DNA from 3 places in the Desulfofarcimen acetoxidans DSM 771 genome. Region 3 is predicted to be linked to each of the others. Evidence: riboswitches for the same ligand, from Rfam matches in the RefSeq annotation. Region 3 holds a riboswitch; each other region holds the start of a gene.
The links. Region 3 has a riboswitch for cobalamin ahead of DTOX_RS24285 (Ig-like domain-containing protein). Riboswitches for the same ligand answer to the same signal wherever they lie in the genome.
Positions count from the first base shown of each region.

Region 1 (7,795 bases), 1.8 Mb from region 3:
AGATTTTTAAAAATATTCGAGGCTCTAATTTTAAATACCAGAAGGCAAAGAGTAAAGAAAGGATAGATGCATATGCTGGCACTTACCGGAGGAAATATTTTTACTATGGTTGGTGATAATATTGAAAACGGTACTGTACTTATTAAGGACGGTAATATTATCGAGATTGGAGAAAGTATAGCTATCCCATCCGGTACGGAAATAATCAGGGTGAACGGCAGGATTATTACACCCGGTTTAATTGATGCTCACAGTCATATAGGTATGTTTGAGGAGATATACCGGGTAGAGGGTGATGACGGGAATGAAATGACCGATCCTCTGACCCCGCATCTCAGGGCTATTGATGCAGTTAACCCGGAGGATTTAGCTTTTCAGGATGCTTTAAAGGGCGGTGTGACAACAGTAGTTACCGGTCCCGGCAGTGCTAATATTCTGGGGGGTGAGATGGCTGCTCTGAAAACCTGGGGTAAAACTGTCGAAGATATGATTGTGAAGTTTCCTATTGGTTTAAAAGCAGCGCTGGGTGAAAATCCCAAACGTGTGTACGGTACAACAAGCAAAGCGCCTCATACCAGAATGGCCAGTGCGGCAATTTTGCGTGAAGCACTGGTCAGCGCACAGAATTACATAAAAAAGCAGGAAAACTGGATTAACGGGGAGAAAGATAAACATGAGCCTGAGCGAGATTTGAAACTGGAATCTATTGGCCGGGTTTTAAAACGAGAAATACCGCTGCGAGTGCATGCTCACCGGGCCGACGATATTATGACGGCAGTTCGTATCGCCCGTGAATTCGACCTGAAGATAATAATTGAGCATTGTACAGAGGGATACAAAGTAGCGGATGAACTGGCGCGCTTGAATATTCCGGCGATAATCGGACCTATAATTACTAACCGGGCCAAGGTTGAACTGCAGGGTATTAATCTTTCTAATGGTAAATATTTGGAGAAAGCCGGGGTTAATTTTGCTATAATGACAGATCATCCTGTTGTCCCAATACAGTACCTGGCGTTATCAGCCGGCCTGACGGTACAGGGCGGTTTGTCAGAAAAAACAGCACTGCAGGCAATAACAGTCAATGCTGCTAAATTACTGGGTTTGAATGGCCTGGGTACACTGGAAAAAGGTCAAAAGGCTGACTTGGTGGTTTGGTCAGGCCACCCCTTTGATCTAAGGTCAAAAGTTGAATTGGTTTACATTAATTGTAACTTGTTGTCATTCGATTAATAAAATATAGAAAATTTTTCTTAAAAGAAGGAATTTAAACCAACTACGACGAATCTATAATTATGCAATGTAATCTTTATACTTTTTTGTTAGCTGGTGTCATGTTTTGTCGGAGGTGGTTGAATAATGTTGAATTATTTAAAGGTGTTGGTTGTTGATGACCAGCCAGGTGTAAGGTATTTATTGAACATAATTATTGAGGAAGAGGGTCACAAAGTTTATACTGCCCAAAACGGTAAAGAAGCTGTGGATATGATTAGTTTGGTACATCCTGAACTGGTTTTAATGGATGTTCGTATGCCCGTTATGGGTGGTCTTGAGGCTCTTAAAATAATTAAAAAGATATCCCCTGATACAGAAGTAGTGATGATGACTGCCTATGGTGCAGAGGATACAGTAGAAGCTGCAATGCAAAATGGGGCATTAACTTGTATTGCCAAGCCTTTTGACATTGAAGAAATAAAAAATTTTCTCAAACAATATGTTTGGAATATATCTCGTGATGCCCTTAAAAATGGGTATCGCTGCGGTTAATATTGGAGAATTAAAAGCTAATGTTAGACTAGTAAAAATAATACAAATTTATTTTGCCAAAAATACTATGTAATATAATATATGGTAATGATAAAAACCTGGTCTTAAGATATTATTCGGAAATAAGCAGATTTTAAATTACGCCTTTCTAGATGAAAGACGTTTATTTTTTGGGGACAGTAGATAGAAATATATCCTGGCGAGAGAGTGTATTATTCTGTCGGTTTTTTTTATGAATTATGCTTCGGTAATTTTTGTGTTATAATATTTGTTATAATAATGTGCCTGGGGTGAATAAATGCCATTAATTATTACAACTTCACCTGCTGAGACTGAAGCAGTGGGCAAGAGTTTAGGGAAGTTGCTTATTGCCGGGGATGTTTTGTGTTTGAATGGTGGGTTGGGTGCCGGAAAAACTTGTTTTGCCCGCGGGGTGGCCAGGGGATTGGGTATTGAAGAGCCTGTTACCAGCCCTACGTTTACTTTAATTAATGAATATATAGGACGTGAACCCTTCTATCATTTTGATGTGTACAGGCTGGGCGGGCCTGAGGAAATGAACGATTTGGGCTATGAAGAGTATTTTTACGGACAGGGAGTTGCTCTTGTGGAGTGGGGGGAGCTGGTAAACGAACTGCTTCCGCCGGAGAGATTGGATATATGGTTGTCTGTTCCTGAGGAACATATAGAGCACCGGGAGATTAGGCTTGTTCCTTACGGAGAACGCTATTGTAGTTTGGCAGAGGAGATGTTGAATAGTGCCGGTACTGGGAATTGAAGCAGCCACTCCGGTAGCGACTGTCGGTATAGTTGACGGTGAAAAGGTTTTATCTGAGCGATTGCTTAATAACGGTCGAACACACTCGGTAAACTTGTTGCCTATGATTAAGGGTGTGCTGGAAGATGCGGGTGTAGTTCCGGCGAGTTTGGAGGGAATAGCCGTTTCTTCAGGTCCCGGATCTTTTACAGGCTTGCGTATTGGTCTGTCCACTGCCAAAACATTGGCTCAGGTTTGGAAAATACCGGTAGTGGGTGTTTCCACTCTGGATGTTTTGGCAAACGGTTTATCCGGAAACAACGCTTTGCTGTGCCCGATATTAAATGCCAGGAAAAATGAAGTATATACAGCTGTCTATAGCAACACCGACTTTTTATCGCTGGAATGCTTGGTTGGTCCTCTGGCTGTTAGTATCGAAGAACTGGTTTCTATATTACAAAAGAGTAATTTTGATTCGGGTTTTGTAATGTTTTTGGGAGACGGCGTACCTGTATATAAGGAGAAAATATTATCTTATCTGGGTAAACGGGTAATTTTTGCGCCGGCGCCATTGAGTTTTCCCAGGGGTGCGGTTGCCGCACAGTTGGGATGGAAGTTGCTTCAACAAGGGCTGGGTTTGCATCCTTTTGAACTCTTGCCGGAATATATCCGCTTATCTGAAGCCGAGCTGGTCTGGTTGCGAAAACAGGAGGCAAATAAGGTATAATCATGAATATAGAATTTGAGAAAATGAATGCTGCGCATCTGACAAGTGTAACAGCCATTGAGAACAGCAGTTTTATTACGCCCTGGTCCTACCAATCTTTTGTTTATGAACTGTCTCAAAACAGTTTTGCCTATTATATAGTAGCCTTGTTGAAAAATGAGGTGGTTGGCTATGCCGGCATGTGGATAATTTTAGATGAGGCTCATATTACTAATGTAGCAGTACACCCCGAACATAGGGGACGGAAAATAGGATATGCTTTGATGCAGCAGATGCTAATCAGGGCCGCGCTCAGGGGGGCTACTAAAATGACGTTGGAGGTAAGAAGTACTAATGAGCCGGCTAAGAAATTATACAACCTGCTTGGCTTTAAAGAATCCGGCATACGCAAGGGATATTATGAGGATACCGGAGAAGATGCCCTTATTATGTGGAAGGAAGATCTGTTTTAGTATTTTGATTTAGAAATAGGCATAGACACATTCATAAAAATGTGTTAGCATGTAGTTAAATTAATTCCATATAGTAAACGGGTGTTTTGCATTGCAAAACTTAAGGGAAGTTCAGAAGTGCTGACGCGGTCCCGCCACTGTGATAGGTAGCAAACTCACACAAGCCACCGGTTCTTTTTTGAGTCTGGGAAGGCGTGAGGGAGTGATGACCTTAAGCCAGGAAACCTGCCCGTTTTAAATTTGCCGTTGATCTACGAAAGATAGGGAGGTGAAATCCATCGTACCTGTGTATGCGGGTGCCTCGTATGCCTTGTCACCTTTCCGGTAACAGGGTTTTTTGGTTTTAACCAGTCAATTTAATATTTGAATAGGTGTTCTGTCTGGAGAAGACGGACTTAAAATAAGGAATAATAAAGGGAATGGTATCAAAACCTGTAGAGGAACTTGATGTCCATGATGATCTAAAGCCGAACCATGCCTATTGCTGACTTTGAGCGCTTCTCAGGGAGTGGTTGGCGATTTAACGCATTACCTTACCGGCTTAACATACTCCCGGTGGCTGCACACCGGCTTTTTTATTGCTTTTTATGTAGTATTTGACAAAATTTGGCATTATCTGGGGGTTGCAGTATGAATATGATGAAGGGGTATTTAACAGCTTTCTTAGCTATGCTGGGGTCATACTTTATTTTTCCTGATAACGCATACGCCATGCATATTATGGAAGGATTTTTGCCTGTCAAATGGAGTATTATCTGGTCGGTAATAACTTTACCGTTTATAATTGTAGGTCTATGGTCCATCCAGAAAAAGGTGTCTAATAGCCCGTCACTGAAGATGCTGTTGGGTTTAGCCGGGGCTTTTGCCTTTGTTCTGTCTGCTTTGAAACTGCCGTCGGTTGCGGGTAGTTGTTCTCATCCTACGGGAGTAGGGCTGGGAGCTATTTTGTTTGGGCCTTTTGCTATGAGCGTGCTGGGTGTCATTGTGTTGCTTTTTCAAGCACTGCTTCTGGCTCACGGAGGTTTAACCACGCTGGGGGCCAATACTTTCTCCATGGCTGTGGCAGGTCCTTTTGTGTCTTATGGCATCTTTAAGCTTTTGCAAAAATTTGGGACCCCGTTATGGATATGTGTATTTATGGCTGCCGCACTGGGGGATTTGGCTACATACCTGACTACTTCTTTTCAACTGGCACTGGCTTTCCCTTCGGAAACAGGAGGTGTATTAGCCTCTATGTATAAATTTGCCGCTGTTTTTGCAGTTACACAGTTGCCGCTGGCTATCAGTGAAGGTTTATTGACAGTACTGGTAATGAATGTGCTGACTGTTCACAGTAAGAGTGAATTGGAGGAATTATCCGCGCTGACAAGGGAGGTTAAGGCATGAGTGTAACAGCAAAAAACACTGTTCTGGTGCTGTTGGTTTTGGCGCTGGTGATTGTCCCCCTAGTGATGAATAATGCGCCTGAATTCAGAGGCGCAGATGATCAGGGGAAAGAATTGATCGGACAGATTGATAATAATTATCAACCCTGGTACAGTTCTTTATGGGAGCCTCCCGGCGCAGAGATGCAAAGCTTGTTATTTGCACTTCAGGCAGCTCTTGGCAGCGGTTTCATAGGTTATTATTTTGGTTATATGAAGGGAAAGAAAAAGCATCAGCAAGAGTTAGAGAGGGACTCAAAGATAACGAGCTGAATGTTGCGGAATTGAAGAACTAAATTTATAACCTTAATTTTCTTAGAGTAATATAAAAGGAGTAATACAAAGGGATGTTTTCTATTGACAGCTATGCTTATTCTAATAAACTGAGGAAAGTTCACCCGGCTGAAAAATGTGCTTTTGCCATGGTTACTTTAATAATTTGCCTTGCTGCTTCTTCACTTTTGACTTCTCTGGCGGTTTTATTGATTATGTCTGCAGCGGTTGTAGGTTATGCCGGAATCCCATTTCGGGTTTTTGCCGGGTTTATGTCTCTTCCGGTTTCATTTTTACTGGTAGGTGTGTTGACTATAGCCGTTACGGTTAGCAGAGAACCTGGGGTCTATCTTTGGGGTTTGTCTTTTTGGGGGTTTAACCTGGGAATTACAGCAGCAGGAGTCGCTGCTGCTGTAATTCTTTTATTTAAGTCACTGGGGGCGGTTAGCTGTCTGTATTTTTTGTCTTTGACTACTCCTATGATTGACATAATATATGTATTGCGAAAAATGAAAGTGCCGGCTTTATTTATTGAACTCATGACACTCATTTATCGTTTTATTTTTGTTCTGGCAGAAACCGCAGAAAAAATATATACGTCGCAATCTTCCAGACTGGGTTATGCCGGTGTTAATGTCTCTTTCTCTTCTCTGGGGGAACTGGCCTCAACACTTTTTATTAAATCTTTTCACCGTTCACAAATGCTTTTTCAGGCACTATCTTCCCGTTGTTATACGGGTGGTTTGAATGTTCTGGATAACTATTATGAATTTTCTATTAAAAATATGCTCTTTATTGCAGCGCTGGATCTGGGGATAGCAGCTCTGTCATTATACTCCGGAGGTGGACAGCTTTGAAAGAATACATTTTGGAAGCCAAAGGGGTTGAGTTTAGATATCCGGATGGCACCGGTGCTTTGAACGGGATTAATATAGCTGTTGAGAAGGGTAAAAAAGTGGCTGTTTTAGGTTCCAATGGGGCGGGTAAATCCACTCTTTTTCTTCACTTTAACGGTATATTAAAGCCGCACAAGGGCAATATTTTGTTTAACGGTCAGCCGGTTTGCTATAAGCACAAGCAGTTAACCGAATTGCGTAAGAATGTTGGAATAGTTTTTCAGGATCCGGACACTCAGTTGTTTTCTGCCAGTGTTTGGCAAGAGATATCTTTTGGGCCGATTAATTTAGGATTGCCAAAAGAGCAAGTAATTCAAAGGGTTAATGCGGCAATGGAGGCAACCGGAATTACGGGTTTAAAAGACAGGCCAACGCATTTTTTGAGCTATGGACAAAAAAAGCGTGTATCCATAGCAGATATCCTTTCGATGGAACCGCAAGTGATAATTTTTGATGAACCTACAGCCTGGTTGGACCCCAAGCTATCTTTACAGGTTATGGAGATATTTGATTTATTGAACCAGCAAGGTAAAACTGTTGTACTGTCTACACATGATGTGGATTTAGCCTATACCTGGGCCGATCACATTATTGTTATGGAGCAAGGTCAAGTCGTTGGGGAAGGACCTCCCGAAGTGATTTTTTTAAAAGAAGATCTTGTTTGCAATACGGGATTGGAGAGACCTTTTATCGTTGATATGTATTTGGAACTGAAGAAAAGCGGGTATATTTTGTCGAATAAGCCGTTGCCACGCACAAAAGAGGCCTTGTTTGCTTTGCTTGCCGCACAAAAAACTGCGGCAGTATAAGGAGTGGGATTAAGATAAAGTATTTAGTATGGCTTTGGATTGTGTCTTTAATTGGTATGATTATGGTAATACCTATTAAGTTATGGTCGAATAGAAATGTAATCTGTCCCCACTGCGGGATGAAAATCATGGTTAAGAAAAAGCGGGCCCAGGGTAGATGTACTTATTGTGGGGCTTTTTTTAAAAACCCTTATTATCGAGTTGGTGAAGAAAGTTGATGAAAGTTTCAGCAGTCCTGTTGAAGTATTTTCTCTTAGGATAAATAATATAAAGATTGCGGTCCAAAACAATATCCTCCAGTCTTAGGACAGCTATGTTTCTCCTATACTCATTTTCCGGTACTGCCCAGTGAGAGACAAAAGAAATACCCATGCCTGCTTCCACTGCTCCGATAATAGATTCAGTGCTGCCAAACTCTGCCGTGATGATTAAATTGTTGACATTAAGTCCCTTTGCCGTGAGTTTTTCCTCAACTGCATGCCTGGTGCCGGAATCACTTTCCCGCCATACCATTTGTTCTCCTGCTAATTCCACTGCCTTAACTGTTTTTCTGGTTGCGAAGGGATGTTCCAGTGGTGTAATTAAAACCAGTTCATCATCACTTAGCTTGATCGAAGCGATTTTATCGTGCAGCACCTTTGTCCCTATTGCACCTAGATGGATTTCGTGTTCCAGTAATTTTTCGATGAC
Region 1 covers NC_013216.1:3,900,935-3,908,729, reverse strand. Annotated here, with positions in the region: gene DTOX_RS18165 (gamma-glutamyl-gamma-aminobutyrate hydrolase family protein) at 1-66, shown strand, start outside; gene DTOX_RS18160 (amidohydrolase) at 73-1,233, shown strand; gene DTOX_RS18155 (response regulator) at 1,360-1,767, shown strand; gene tsaE (tRNA (adenosine(37)-N6)-threonylcarbamoyltransferase complex ATPase subunit type 1 TsaE) at 2,066-2,545, shown strand; gene tsaB (tRNA (adenosine(37)-N6)-threonylcarbamoyltransferase complex dimerization subunit type 1 TsaB) at 2,526-3,251, shown strand; gene rimI (ribosomal protein S18-alanine N-acetyltransferase) at 3,254-3,703, shown strand; cobalamin riboswitch at 3,766-3,950, shown strand; gene DTOX_RS18135 (energy-coupling factor ABC transporter permease) at 4,343-5,089, shown strand; gene DTOX_RS18130 (energy-coupling factor ABC transporter substrate-binding protein) at 5,086-5,400, shown strand; gene cbiQ (cobalt ECF transporter T component CbiQ) at 5,475-6,257, shown strand; gene DTOX_RS18120 (energy-coupling factor ABC transporter ATP-binding protein) at 6,254-7,105, shown strand; gene DTOX_RS18115 (selenium metabolism-associated LysR family transcriptional regulator) at 7,286-7,795, opposite strand, start outside.
Region 1: another riboswitch for cobalamin. It lies ahead of DTOX_RS18135 (energy-coupling factor ABC transporter permease); the one in region 3 lies ahead of DTOX_RS24285 (Ig-like domain-containing protein).

Region 2 (7,795 bases), 190 kb from region 3:
GGGTAAACAAGAAATAGGTCAACTACAACCCTATGAGCTGGTTATCGCCTTGATGATCGCAGATTTAGCCGCCATCCCCATGAGCAATACCGGTGTGCCCCTGGCCAACGGCCTGGTACCGATTTTCGGCCTGCTCATCGCTCAGGTTTTTATATCATATGCGGCACTAAAAAATATTAAATTTAGGACTATTGTTTGCGGGGCTCCAAGCATTTTAGTAAAAAACGGACAGCTCGTGGAAAGTGAACTAAGACGTATTCGCTACAACATACATGATTTGCTGGAACAGCTAAGGGTAAAGAACATTGCCAATATTGCTGACGTTGAATTTGCCATTTTGGAAACCGGCGGCAAGCTAAGTGTTATTCCCAAGTCTCAGAAACGTCCTTTAATCCCGGAAGATCTACAGATATCCACTAAATATGAGGGAATACCTACAACACTGATCATAGACGGACAAATAATGAGTAATAACCTGCGGATGATTAAGTTGGATGAGAACTGGCTGGAAAGAGAACTAGCCAAATTTGGCATTGACAGTCATCAAAAAGTTTTATTTGCCAGTCTGGATACCAACGGTAAGTTATTCTGGCAGTTAAAATCTGATTAAGGAGGAACAATCTGTGCGTATTATCATTGGACTATCAATAATTTTACTGGCACTAGCCGCTACCGGTATCAGAGTAAACCACCACTTGGCTGCGACAGCCGGAGAAATGGATGTAAAGTTTACACATATAGAACAGGCAATAAAACAAAATAATTGGAGTAAGGCCCGAGAACAAGTAGATTCAACAAAAAAAGAGTGGGAAAAAAATAAAACCTGGTGGGCTGTAGTGATTGACCACCAGGAAATTGACAAAATAGAAATAGCTCTTGCCAGAATTAAAAGTTATATTGAAGTAAAAAATACCGGTCTATCATTAGGAGAATTAGCTATGCTCAGGCAATCAGTAGAACATATCCCCATAAAAGAAGCTGTTAGCATCGAAAATATTTTATAATAAGGTTACCTCCATATCTATTAACCGCCTATTAATAGCATCCAAGAGCCTTATTACCCGATAAGTACATTACAATGGCCTTAGCCCGCTCGTCAACAACACTGTAGAAAACCTCCGTGCCATTTCTACGGCCTTCAATAATACCCCTGGCTTTTAGAATGGCCAGTTGCTGAGATACTGTTGATTGAGGTAAAGAAAGACAATCTTTCATAGTGTTAACATTGCAATGCTCTCTCTCTATTAAACCATTAACTATGCATAATCTGGTCGGGTGGGCCAGCGCTTTCAGCAATTCAGCTTGTTCAAGGTATTTCTCTGTATTTTCCATCTAAGAATTCACCTCTTAATCTTACAAATGCTGCCGGGAATTTTAGTCCGGTATACTTATACCCGAATAATATCTGTGTAAACACAACTTGAAGAAATTAATTATTATTTTTTATAAATATATCTCTCTAGATCTTTAACCCAATCACTCCAGGCTTCATCTGAATCCACCCGATCCTCTGCCGCTCTGGTAAAAGCATCTACCCTGGCGTCAAGAAGATCTAACTGGTGCAGCAAATAGGCCTCCAAAAATTTTGGTCTTTTAGGAGACTGCCATTCATACTCGCCGTGATGACTGGCAATCATATGTAATAATTTAAGACGCAAATTATCCGAAAAACCGGGTAGAGCTTCAATTGCCCGGTCAACCATCTGTATGCCTATAATAATATGACCAAGTAATCTACCCTGATCACTCATGTCTATCATGCGTTCATATTTATATTCATCAATTTTTCCCACATCATGCAATATGGCTCCGGTAAGCAGCAGATCACGGTTAATCTGAGTATAAACCCGGGCAATTTGTTGACAGGCCTGAGCCACGTTTAAAGAATGCTCCAGCAAACCGCCCAAATAAGCCTGGTGGTGTTTTTTAGCCGCCGGAGCCGTGCTGTACTTATTCAACCATTCAGAATCGGAAAAAAATAAATTCAATAAAGCGGCCAAATCAGGATTATTTATAGACATAATTATACTATCCATAGACTTAAGCATTTCTTTTTTGTCCTTAGGACTCACAGGTAAAAAAGCAGACCAGTCAACATCTTTACCTCTGTATATATTTATAGAGGATATGTTGAGCTGCAATTTTCCCTTAAATTCACCTGTATCGGCCGAAATTTTAACCAGATCACCGGGATTGAATTTATCGTACAATTCCTCTCCGTTTTCCCAAATGCGTGCCTCCACACTGCCTGTCCTATCGCCCAGGACCACCAGAAGGAATTTTCCCGCCTTTCCCCTAAAACCCTGCAATCTTTTGGACTGCAGCAAATATACTGAATCAACTGGCAAACCATGTCTTATATTCTCAATATACTGTATCTTCATAAATTACCTCCGGCATTTACTCTTTACATATTATACACTAAAAACAGAAATGATTTCATTCTATTAAAACATTATTATAAAAATCTTCTACACTTTGACTCACATGATGATTTTTAAATATCCGGTTCAAAAACTTTTATTAAAAGCATAATTCCCGCTTTTATTTTAACCCAGGCACTCTCCCCCTGCAACACATTGCTAATTCCCAACGGTTGATTAAAGGTAAAAACACTGTCATGCAAGTTCCACTTTAACCCGTAACTATTTACACCCTGCACAGTTTGTGTTAAGGGTAAAAGGGATAATAAATCCCCTGGTTTACCCTCAATAACCGCCGTGTGTTCCGGCATAATCAGTGATATCATATGACAATCACTGATTATGCAGCATTCAATTTCCTTTGCTGCCGGTATTACAAGCAACTGGATATTGGCCAAAGTGTGATCCAGGCGGTCACCCAGCACACCCATAAGAAGAATTTGCTCAGGTTTCAGCTTAATAGCCTCAATAATTGCCAGTTCTGTATCCACCTGATCCTTCTCAGGTGGATATCTTTTCACCTGACTGCCTGCTGAAAGAAATTTTTCTAATGTTGACTCTGCAATAGAATCAAAATCACCTATCAGCATCTGGGGAATTATCTTTAATGCTTCAGCGTGCCTGGCTCCTCCGTCAACACAAATAATATAATCAGAGTCCTTTAAATACTTTTTATGGTGATTATAGTTATTAATTTCACCATTAGCAAATATTACGCAGCGCATTACCTGTCCTCCTTGAACTTTTTTCAAATAAATTGAGTATTTTTTTTCCCTTTAGGCATTAATTGTAGTAAAATAAATAAGTCAAGCATCCAGGTATAAATCTAAAAGAGGTTGCAAAATTATATGAGTATAAGTGTCAACAAGCAATCTTATCTAAAAGGAGCATTAATTCTCACTACAGCAGGTATTTTAATCAGGTTCTTAGGAGCAGCATACAGAATTCCTCTGGGTCGCATGCTGGGTGATGAAGGATTGGGCATTTACGCAATACCCAATCAATTTTACTATCTTCTGTTCACCATTTCCACTGCCGGCATCCCCGTAGCAGTGGCCAGGCTGGTTTCTGAGAAAATTGCTTCCGGCCAGTACAGGGACGCTTATACAACCTTTAAGCTGGCGCGGGCCGCTATGCTGTCCATCGGTTTATCTTTCTCTTTTCTACTGTTCTTCGGCGCCGAGTGGCTGGTGGAAACAGGTATTGTGGCTACCCCGGACAGTTTTTACGGGCTCAGGGCTGTGGCACCTATAGTTTTTTTTGCCGCCACCACTTCCGCCTACCGCGGCCTTTTTCAGGGGATGCAGAACATGACAGTAGTTGCCGTCTCCCAGATAGCAGATCAGGTACTGCTGGCTATTGGCACGGTCACTCTAAGTTACCTTCTATTACCCAAGGGACTGGCTATAGCAGCAGCCGGAGCCAATTTAGGAGCCCTGCCGGGTGCCGTATTAGCTGCCATGATTATGCTTTACTACCACTGGAGGGAACGGCATAATTTCAAAGAGTGGCAAAATACAGTTACCACTAAGGCCAAGAACTCGAACTGGGATATCTTTAAAGAAATATTTGCCACGGCTCTGCCAATTTCCTTTGCCAGTGTTGCTCTGTCTATAACAGGAATCATAGACAATAAGCTGATTATTGACCGCCTGCAATTAATAGGCTATACACAACAGCAGGCCACGGCTTTTTATGGGCAGTTTAACCAGATGGCCATGTCCTTTATAAATATCACCATTGCCTTTGCCCTGTCAATGGGAACGAGCCTGGTTCCATCTATAGCTGAAGCCTATGCAATTAAAGATTATGAAAAAATCAGGCAGCAAGCTGCTCAGGGTGTAAGGCTGGCTACCATTTTTGCACTGCCGGCAGCAGCGGGACTGTTCGTGCTGGCCCCTCACCTGACCCTTTTTATATTTAACAATGAGCCGGCGGGCGTTCCCCTTGCTTATGTAGCTTTCAGCATCGTATTCTGGTCAATACACCTGGTAACTACCGGAGTGCTCCAAGGAATAGGCAAAATATCTATTCCGGTCAGAAATTTATTAGTTGGGATAATCTTTAAAATTGGTTTTACTTATTACCTCACCCCAAGTCCATTAGGAATCAGAGCAGCAGCAATATCCCAGGTAATAATGTTTGTTATATCATCAACTCTCAATATTGCTACTATTGCCAAGTATGTCGGCTTTAATTTTAAATTTAAAGCAACTATTGTTAAACCCGGTCTGGCCACTTTATTAATGGCAGCCTGCGTGTGGGAGTCTTATCATCTAGTAATTACATACACCCAAAGCAACGGAATGGCCACAATCACAGGTATTATTATCGGAGCAGCTATCTATGCTTTAACGGTAATACTAGGTGGTATTCTAACCGCCGAGGAACTGGGGAGAATACCTAAATTAGGCCACTTAGCGGCCAAAACGGCCAGGATTTTCAACAAAGCCTAAGAAAGAGAGCAGATACCGAATCGGAATCTGCTCTCTTTTTTCTACAAATCAAATTTGATATTTTAACCCTATCTAATTATATAACTATTAGTAAAACACTCATGTGCCAGATTAGGCTTATTCGGCAAATAATGAATAGCTTTTATAGTTCTAACAGTACCTGTTTTAGCTCTGGTCACGAGAGAGGTAGTTTCAGCCCGATCCCCGCCTAAAAAACGAACGCCTTTTAACAGTTCACCGTCAGTTACACCGGTAGCGGCAAATATAGCATCGTCACCCTTAACCAAATCATCCATATACAGTATTTTCACCGGATCGCTTAAACCCATTTTTAAACACCGGTTATATTCTTCTTCACTTTCAGGAAGTAAACGTCCCTGCATTTCTCCACCCAGAGATTTCAGCGCAGCCGCGGCAATAACCCCTTCCGGGGCACCACCGCTGCCAACACAAATATCTATACCGGTAAAATCAAAAGCAACGTTAATAGCTGCCGCCACGTCACCATCTCCAATTAATCTTACCCTGGCTCCGGCACAGCGTACCGCTTCGATTAATTTCTCATGGCGGGGGCGCTCCAAGATCATAACGGTACAGTCACTTATCCGTTTATTATTAGCTTTTGCCACTATTTCCAAGGTTCTCTCTATAGGATCATCAATATGAACCTTTCCGGCAGCCCTGGGTCCCACAGCCAGCTTCTGCATGTACATATCCGGTGCATGCAGAAGATTGCCATGATCAGCAATAGCAATTACGCTCATGGCATTCTGATGGCCTTTAGCCAGTATATTGGTACCTTCCAGAGGATCAACCGCTACATCTACCTTCGGGGAACATGCACAGCCAACTTTTTCTCCGATATAGAGCATAGGAGCCTCATCCATCTCTCCCTCTCCGATAACTACCGTACCGCACATGGCTACCGAGTCAAACATATCTCGCATAGCATTGGTAGCGGCTTCATCAGCCTCCATTTTTTTACCCCTTCCCATCCAGTGGGCTGAAGCCAGAGCGGCAGCTTCCGTCACCCTAACCAGTTCTAAAGTTAATTCACGTTCCAATTTTACCACACTCCTGATATTGTTAAGTTATACTATATCTTTGAAAGGAAGATTTATACTAACTTTATTATAACATGATATAGACTTTGGTAAGGTTTAAGTTAATAAAAAAGTTACTTATAAATAGCAAAAAAAAATCCCGGTATTTAAATATATACCGGGAAATCTAAAAAAAGACAGGATGGGTAAAATTTTTAGAAAAATTAGGTTTATAAATTATAAAACCCCAGCCGCTTGACTAGAGTAATGTATCAATAACATTGTTACCTACATTACCTTCTACACCGAAAGGCCAATTATGTATAAAATGACAGGCAGGTCTCCTGACTTATGGCTCATCATTTGTTTCCGCCTTCCCATAAGTTTTTATACCTACAGTGGCTTTTCGAAAACAAATTCACCATTTACAGTGGCGGGACCGTACAGGACTCACACCTGTTTCCCTATTATCCTTGTTAAAGGTACCTGACAGATAATCATTATTTAGTTTTTTATGTATAAATAGTTTATCACCATATAAAAAAGATGTCAATACAAAAAATTTATAATTTATTAATCACAACCACATCATTCCACTAATATCATATTTTAGGAGGTGTTTAATAATGGTTAAAGATAAATATGCACGGTTGACCGTAAGAATTGATCCGGAATTAAAAATTAAATTAGATAATTACCGAGAAAAGAGTGGAAAACAATTGACAGCCATAATCCGGGAAGCACTAACTAATTACTTAAGTGAAAAGGATGCTTAATAGGCATAATTTCCTAGAGTAAAAAGTAAAGGCCGGCACACACTTTTGTCAGTGGTGCCGACCTACTTAACAGAGCTTTGCATATCCATAACAATCACCCCCCAGTTTAGTTCCTGTCTTACCATTCCATGTCTTCTTCTTCAGTTTCAATCTCATCCAAGCTTTCCAAACCGACATCTCTCAAAATCCGTTCAATTAATTCCCTGGTCATCTAAATAACACCTCCATTCACTAATCATTAATTATTCAACTCTTACTTATATAATAGCAGATTTATGTTAAAAAGCAATTAGCTAACCTTATACGGACGTAAAATTAATGTTAATTGTATTATATAAAGTCGAAAATTTCACAAACCCTCTCATCTCAAGAAAGCCGCCTTAAGGCGACTTTCTTGCAGTCACAGGAACTCATGCTCATTGAAAATTATGCAGTACTAACCTTAACTTATCCATGGATTCATTTCAACTATAATTTCCCTAAAAAAAACCGGCAGATATGCGGTTCCTTCATATCATGCCGGTTTAGAATTTTTATTGGCCTTGTAACGGTTGTCTTTGTCCAATATTTTTTTGCGCAGTCTCAGGCTCAAAGGCGTAATTTCCAGCAACTCATTATCATCTAAATACTCAAGCGCTTCCTCTAAACTAAAGTGCCTGGGTTCTTCCAATCTTAATGCGTTTTCAGCTGTACTGGATCTCATATTGGTCAAATGCTTCTTTTTACATACATTCACTTCCAGATCCTGTTCACGGCTGTTCTCACCAACGATCATGCCCTCATATACTTTTGTGCCCGGTGTAATAAACAGTGTGCCTCTTTCTTGTGCCGAATAAAGACCATAGGTTGTAGCCTCTCCTGTTTCCAGCGCCACCAAAACTCCCTGATAGCGGCTTTGCATTTCCCCCTTAAAAGGCTCGTAACCGTTAAAGGTGTGATTCATCACCGCATGACCGCGGGTTTCTGTTAGTAGATGAGAACGAAAACCAATCAAACCCCGAGCCGGAACATTGAATTCCAAGCGAAGCTGTCCCCCGCTCTGGCTGATCATATTGATCATTTCACCTTTGCGTACACCCAGCATCTCCATTACCGGG
Region 2 covers NC_013216.1:1,894,786-1,902,580, reverse strand. Annotated here, with positions in the region: gene DTOX_RS08805 (YetF domain-containing protein) at 1-610, shown strand, start outside; gene DTOX_RS08800 (DUF4363 family protein) at 624-1,004, shown strand; gene DTOX_RS08795 (ArsR/SmtB family transcription factor) at 1,036-1,332, opposite strand; gene DTOX_RS08790 (3'-5' exoribonuclease YhaM family protein) at 1,437-2,384, opposite strand; gene DTOX_RS08785 (thiamine diphosphokinase) at 2,498-3,148, opposite strand; gene DTOX_RS08780 (putative polysaccharide biosynthesis protein) at 3,272-4,879, shown strand; gene glpX (class II fructose-bisphosphatase) at 4,948-5,943, opposite strand; cobalamin riboswitch at 6,240-6,427, opposite strand; gene DTOX_RS22105 (ribbon-helix-helix protein, CopG family) at 6,549-6,698, shown strand; gene typA (translational GTPase TypA) at 7,213-7,795, opposite strand, start outside.
Region 2: another riboswitch for cobalamin. It lies ahead of glpX (class II fructose-bisphosphatase); the one in region 3 lies ahead of DTOX_RS24285 (Ig-like domain-containing protein).

Region 3 (7,795 bases):
TCTCCTCCCTATGGAAAGTTTACAATAAATCAAGTTTTAAAGACCAGATTGCCAATTCTAATTTTCACTCTGGCTTTTCGTATCAAGCAAATTTTTAATTACGGTGCAGATCTCTGCCCGAGTCATATTTTGCTGCGGGCGGAAGGTGCTGTCCGGATAGCCTTTGAGTAGATTTTGCTCTTCCGCTGCCACCACGAAGCCCCGTGCCCAAGAGGAAATAGCCGTATCATCGGTAAATCCGGTCGAATCAAGCATCTTGGCTGCAGCCTCATTGTTTTTGCCCAAAGCTTTAACCAGAATGACTGATGCCTGTTCTCTGGTAACCGAATCGTTCGGTCCAAAACTGCCATTTCCATAACCGCTGATAATACCGGCATGAACAACAGTTTCCACCGCCCCGGCATACCAATCGGAAGCCGCAACATCACCAAAGGTAGATGCCGCCGGCTTATAATCCGGCAGTTGCAGCGCCTTGCTCAAAACGGTAACAAACTCCGCTCTGCTCATCTCCCTGTCGGGCCGGAAGGTACCATCAGGATAGCCATTGACCAAGCCGTTCTTACTCAGCTGGGAAATAGCATTGTATGCCCAGTGGCTATTGGCAACATCAGAGAAGCTCTTTACATTGCTTGGTGTGCCATTCGGCGACGTAACTTCAACGGAAGGCTGTTGAGCAGCCGCAGCAGCGGTAAACTGCTTTATTGCACCTTGCTTCGTACCTTTGGAGTTAACCGCATAGGCCTTAAAGTAATAAGTGATCCCGGCTGTCAATCCGCTGAGATTTGTCTGAAAAGACCCGCTGTGATTGTCTGTTCCTACCTGCACTTTTTTGTCCAGATTGTTCTGATCGGTACCCCAAACAAAACCGTATGAGGTGACGGCCGATCCGCCACTGGAGGTAATGCTGCCGTTCAGGGTAGCGGAGCTTTCTGTAATGCCTGCTGCCTCACTTGTCTGAACACTGGGTGTAGTTGTACTGCTTCCACCGCCTCCGCCACCGCCTCCACCGCCAACAGCGGTTTCAGTATAGGTGACGAATTTAGTGAAGTGCTTGGTCCAAATTACTAAGTCTCCATTAACATCTATTTTTCCTGCGCCTTCTGCTGGAAGGTTACTATCAGCCCATTCCTGACTATCCTGCTCACAAAGGGTCTCTATTTTCTGGAAGACGCCCCCCCGGACATAACCGGCCTGTTTGCCTGCCATGCCTGGTATAAGCATTCTTACAGCATGATCAAAGGTCAGCGCAACATCATTACTTGCACCAATTTCAACCACTGCTTCAACTGTAGCAGTTTTACCGCTGGTTGGAGTAACTGTAACAGCATTATTAAGCAACACTTGGGGAAGCGCTATGATTCCGTTCCAGTCTGCCGGACCAGTGATTTGCGTTCCCGCGGAAATTCCCACTGATACTGTTCCCAGAGAGGTATCGGCCTTAACTTTAACCTGCGGCATGGTAAAGCTGCCGCCAGAAGACGGTGTTAATGTTATCTGAGGATTAGCCACATCTTTAGGAACATTGACTTCCATAGGATTGTTAGTAACAGCAATACTGTTGGAATCCGGATCAAGATTAACAACTTGCGGCACAGTAATTACACAGGTGTCGGTAAAGCCCCCGTCTGCCGTGGTCACGGTAATATTGGCCGTACCAACGGATACTGCCGTCACTTTGCCGGTGGCGTCTACTGTGGCTACTGCTTCATTGTCTGAACTCCAGGTGACGTCTTTATTGCTGGCGTCAGCCGGCTGGACAGCGGCAGTTAGCTGAGCGGTTCCTCCCACAGTCAGGCTGTCGCTGGTTTTATCCAGACTGACTCCGGTAACCGGCTTGCTGCTTGTTCCTTCCTGCACAGTGACTGCGCAGGTGGCGGTAAAGCCCCCGTCTGCCGTGGTCACGGTGATATTGGCCGTGCCGGCGGATACTGCCGTTACTTTGCCGGTGGCGTCTACTGTGGCCACTGCTTCATTGTCTGATGTCCAGGTAACATTTTTGTTGCTGGCATTTGCCGGTGCTACAGTGGCGGTTAGCTGGCCGGTTTCTCCCACAGTCAGGCTGCAGCTGGCTTGATCCAAGCTGACTCCGCTAACCGATTCGCTGCTTGTTCCTCCCTGTACGGTGACTGCGCAGGTGGCGGTGAGGCCCCCGTCTGCCGTGGTCACGGTGATATTGGCCGTGCCGGCGGATACTGCCGTTACTTTGCCGGTGGCGTCTACTGTGGCCACTGCTTCATTGTCTGATGTCCAGGTAACATTTTTGTTGCTGGCATTTGCCGGTGCTACAGTAGCGGTTAGCTGGCCGGTTTCTCCCACGGCCAGGCTGTAGCTGGTTTGATCCAGGCTGACTCCGCTGACCGGTTCGCTGCTTGTTCCTCCCTGTACGGTGACGCTGCCGCCGTTAACCTGTACCGGTACGGCTTGGGCCGCTTTATTGGCGGCTATGACATTGCTCAAAGCAAGGGTGGACGTACCTGTGGCCTTGGCCGTAAATGAGATGACAGCCAAAGATCCCTCTCCGCTCACTTCTCCGCCGGGAGTAGTAATGGCTCCGGCAACATTATTGAGCAGCCCGCTGTTATTATCAATAACGCCGGTCAGGAAGAAGGAAGTGTTGCCGTTTTGTTTAAGCAATCCGCCTTCGGTTACTGAGTTAACCTGCAGCACTGCCGGGTCGTAACTCAGATTGAACTGCGCTCCGGCTATCGCTGTGGCCGGGGTAATCAGAACATCCAGGTCAAAGGTGTCACCGGCACTGACAGTCTTCGTCGCCGGGTCGATGCCCACTATAGTGACGCTGCCGATTGCAATTGTGACTGCGCAGGTGGCGGTGAAGCCCCCGTCTGCCGTGGTCACGGTGATATTGGCCGTGCCGGCGGATACTGCCGTTACTTTGCCGGTGGCGTCTACTGTGGCCACTGCTTCATTGTCTGATGTCCAGGTGACATTTTTGTTGCTGGCATTTGCCGGTGCTACAGTGGCGGTTAGCTGGCCGGTTTCTCCCACAGTCAGGCTGCAGCTGGTTTGATCCAAGCTGACTCCGCTGACCGATTCGCTGCTTGTTCCTCCCTGTACGGTGACTGCGCAGGTGGCGGTGAGGCCCCCGTCTGCCGTGGTCACGGTGATATTGGCCGTGCCGGCGGATACTGCCGTTACTTTGCCGGTGGCGTCTACTGTGGCCACTGCTTCATTGTCTGATGTCCAGGTAACATTTTTGTTGCTGGCATTTGCCGGTGCTACAGTAGCGGTTAGCTGGCCGGTTTCTCCCACGGTCAGGCTGTAGCTGGTTTGATCCAGGCTGACTCCGCTGACCGGTTCGCTGCTTGTTCCTCCCTGTACGGTGACGCTGCCGCCGTTAACCTGTACCGGTACGGCTTGGGCCGCTTTATTGGCGGCTATGACATTGCTCAAAGCAAGGGTGGACGTACCTGTGGCCTTGGCCGTAAATGAGATGACAGCCAAAGATCCCTCTCCGCTCACTTCTCCGCCGGGAGTAGTAATGGCTCCGGCAACATTATTGAGCAGCCCGCTGTTATTATCAATAACGCCGGTCAGGAAGAAGGAAGTGTTGCCGTTTTGTTTAAGCAATCCGCCTTCGGTTACTGAGTTAACCTGCAGCACTGCCGGGTCGTAACTCAGATTGAACTGCGCTCCGGCTATCGCTGTGGCCGGGGTAATCAGAACATCCAGGTTGAAGGTGTCACCGGCACTGACAGTCTTCGTCGCCGGGTCGATGCCCACTATAGTGACGCTGCCGGTTGCAATTGTGACTGCGCAGGTGGCGGTGAAGCCCCCGTCTGCCGTGGTCACGGTGATATCGGCCGTGCCGGCGGATACTGCCGTTACTTTGCCGGTGGCGTCTACTGTGGCCACTGCTTCATTGTCTGATGTCCAGGTGACATTTTTGTTGCTGGCATTTGCCGGTGCTACAGTGGCGGTTAGCTGGCCGGTTTCTCCCACGGTCAGGCTGTAGCTGGTTTTGTCCAGGCTGACTCCGCTAACCGATTCGCTGCTTGTTCCTCCCTGTACAGTGACGCTGCCGCCGTTAACCTGTACCGGTACGGCTTGGGCCGCTTTATTGGCGGCTATGACATTGCTCAAAGTAAGGGTGGACGTACCTGTGGCCTTGGCCGTAAATGAGATGACAGCCAGAGATCCCGCTCCGCTCACTTCTCCGCCGGAAGTAGTAATAGCTCCGGCAACATTATTGAGCAGCCCGCTGTTATTATCAATGACGCCGGTCAGGAAGAAGGAAGTGTTGCCGTTTTGTTTGAGCAATCCGCCTTCGGTTACTGAGTTAACCTGCAGCACTGCCGGGTCGTAACTCAGATTGAACTGCGCTCCGGCTATCGCTGTGGCCGGGGTAATCAGAACATCCAGGTCAAAGGTGTCACCGGCACTGACAGTCTTCGTCGCCGGGTCGATGCCCACTATAGTGGCACTGCCGGTTGTAATTGTAACTGCGCAGGTGGCGGTGAAGCCCCCGTCTGCCGTGGTCACGGTGATATTGGCCGTGCCGGCGGATACTGCCGTTACTTTGCCGGTGGCGTCTACTGTGGCCACTGCTTCGTTGTCTGAACTCCAGATAACGTCTTTGTTGCTGGCGTTAGCTGGCTGGACAGTGGCGGTTAGCTGGCCGGTTTCTCCCACGGTCAGGCTGCAGCTGGTTTTGTCCAGGCTGACTCCGCTAACCGATTCGCTGCTTGTTCCTCCCTGTACAGTGACTGCGCAGGTGGCGGTGAAGCCCCCGTCTGCCGTGGTCACGGTGATATTGGCCGTGCCGGCGGATACTGCCGTTACTTTGCCGGTGGCGTCTACTGTGGCCACTGCTTCATTGTCTGATGTCCAGGTAACATTTTTGTTGCTGGCATTTGCCGGCTGGACAGTGGCGGTTAGCTGGCCGGTTTCTCCCACGGTCAGGCTGCAGCTGGTTTGATCCAAGCTGACTCCGCTAACCGATTCGCTGCTTGTTCCTCCCTGTACAGTGACGCTGCCGCCAATAACCTGTACCGGTACGGACTGACCCACCTTACTGCCGGCTATGACATTGCTCAGAGTGAGGGTGGATGTACCGGAGGCCTTAGCTGTAAAAGTAACGGTGGCCAAGACTCCCTCCTCGCTCACTTCGCCGCCGGAGGTAGTGATAGCTCCGGCAACATTCTTAAGCAACCCTTCGGTATTATCAATGTCGCCAGGCAGAAAGAAGGAAGTATTGCCGTTCTGCTTGAGCAATCCACCCTCGGTTACTGAGTTAATTTGCAGCACTGCCGGGTCGTAGCTCAAGTTGAATTGCGCCCCGGCTATTGCTGTAGCCGGGGCAACCAACACATTCAGGGTGAAGGTGTCACCGGCGCTGACATTCTTTGTCACCGGCTCAATACTCAATGTAGTTGCACCGCTTGTTGACGCTTCGACTTTCGTTCCCTGCAGGTCAAGAGAGTTAAATAGAAAGCCTGATGCCACAACGATAATGAGCAGAACCCTCACTAGGATTTTATACATTGGTATGAATAGATTATTCATGCCGCTAGTGCCTCCTTAAGTCAACTCGGGGAAAGGTAAAAGCGCTTCGCAGCGCCTGTTCCCTCCCCGCTTTCACCGCAATGAATCCTTGCCAGTGGTATAACAAACTTAGTACTGCTATTCAGTTCAAACGACAATCACTCCAAGCCCACTATTGATGCTAACAGTAAAAACATGATATAATTTAAATACATCCGTTTTTTACATTCTGATTCTCTTGACCGGCAGGGTTTAATAATTAGATTGTAATAAACGGGTGTTTTTTCGCATTTCGTATAAACATCACCTCCCTTCAAAATTTCAATATAAACTTACAGTCATTCACAAACCCAGCAAAAGCATAATTTTTCAAAGGTCAAGTAAAAAAAGCCGGGTAAAATATGAAAGACCCGGCTTTTCCGCAAAAGCCGGGTCTTTCTAAAAGGCACAACACCTCTCTTTACAATACCCCATAGCACTGAAGCCTTTCCACGGAAGGCAATAATCACCTGATACCCAGGCAGGTCTCCTGACTTATGGCTCACAGCATACCTCCAACCTTCCCGGGTTTCTCAAAGACCCAGTGGCATTTTGGAAGCAGCTCCCCATTTACAGTGGCCGGACCGTCCGGGAATTTCACCCGGTTCCCTTTTCACTCCCGGTATAACCGGAAGCACCTGGATAAACTATTTAATTGATTATATACTAACATCATTTGACTGTGTTGTCCATTATTCTTTGTTAAAAATTTTTATATTCACAACATAAGCCCAGAAAAAGCGATACTTTTTAAGGTTTAGAAAAGATTAAGTTAGAAAACCGGGTAAAATATAACCCCTAGGCCATATATTTTCCGCTTCTATTATAAAGTAAAGTACTGGCCTATTGCGATCATATCCAACACGTCCACTTTGCCGTCCCGGTTAATATCAAAATTGCTCCAGCCCGGGGTACCGCTCTCGCCAAAATGCTGGCCCACCAGAATAATATCCTGCACATTCACACTTCCATCACTGTTCAAATCATAGCCGGAATCGGAATTGGAACGAATCATAAAAATTTGCCCGTAATCATTGCCGAAGACCACATAGTTCCCCGAGGCTGCCATGCCCTGCACGGTATAGGTCCCCCCAGAGGAAGGCACAATCCAGACAACGGTGCGGCTGCTGCCATCATCCTTGAGGCAATAGCCTTTGCCGGACGCGCTGTTGGTGGTGTAATAAATATAGGTGTTGCCACCTTTACAGTAAATTACAGGTGAAGACTGGACACCGCCGTCCGTCGAGTATTCCCACAGCTTGCTTCCGTTTTCATTATAACAGTATATTTTCCCATCACTAAAGTTGCCCCGGCCTACATAGATTTTGCCGTTATCATAAACCGGAGTGGAAGTGGAATAGCCAATGCCGGCGTGCCACCGATAGGTTAAACTTCCACTATTATCAATACCATAACACCACAAGAAGCCACCCTTGTCGGTGAAGTAGATTTCACTATTCGAGCTGTTGTAGCAAATGGACGAGCGAATTTCCGCCGCATTTGACTCAATGTCCTTTATGGAACCGGAACTAAGAAGACTCATTGTGTTCTTATCCACCACATACACCTTGGACTTATCCCCGCCGAAGACAAGGTAGTCGTTGATGATAGCAACACCGGCCCAGTAGAACCCTTCGCCGCTGACGGAGGGGGTGAAGGTAGTCACAGTGTTGCTGCTGAGATCCACCTTATAGTACTTGCCGGTGCCCGGAGGATTCCAGAGACCAAAGTAAAGATTGTTCCCGTCAAGGACAAAGGGAGTGTTGAACTGTCCCGAATCACTGATGGGGATCAAGGTGTCAACTTTTGGAGTGGATGCAATATTTTCTATTTTTTTCAGTTTGTTCTGATTTCCTTCGGTTACCCCCAAGTACAGAGTGGTGCCGCTAATCACCGGCGTACCCAACTGGAAGCCCCCGTCGGAGTCTACTATAATGCCGTCGGTCCAACCTGTGGGGGTAGTGCCGTCACTGCAATTGATTTTATATATTCTGGCGTCGCTGGGGGTGCTGTTAAACACATAGGCGTAGTAAACGCCGCCCTCATTGACAACCAATGGCGGAATATCCGTACCGTTCCAACCCGCGTTAGGCAAATCGGTCATCACAAAGTTAGGATTCGGGTCTATCGGCGGGTTATCGGTTGTTACACCGCTGTTAACATTGTCCTTCTGGAATTTGGTCCAGTCAGCCGCAAAGGCAGCATTCGCCGTCAGCAGAAATAACAGCATGACGGTGAAAAAGACCAAAAACTT
Region 3 covers NC_013216.1:2,081,884-2,089,678, reverse strand. Annotated here, with positions in the region: gene DTOX_RS24285 (Ig-like domain-containing protein) at 58-5,523, opposite strand; cobalamin riboswitch at 6,005-6,198, opposite strand; gene DTOX_RS09625 (dockerin type I domain-containing protein) at 6,365-7,795, opposite strand, start outside.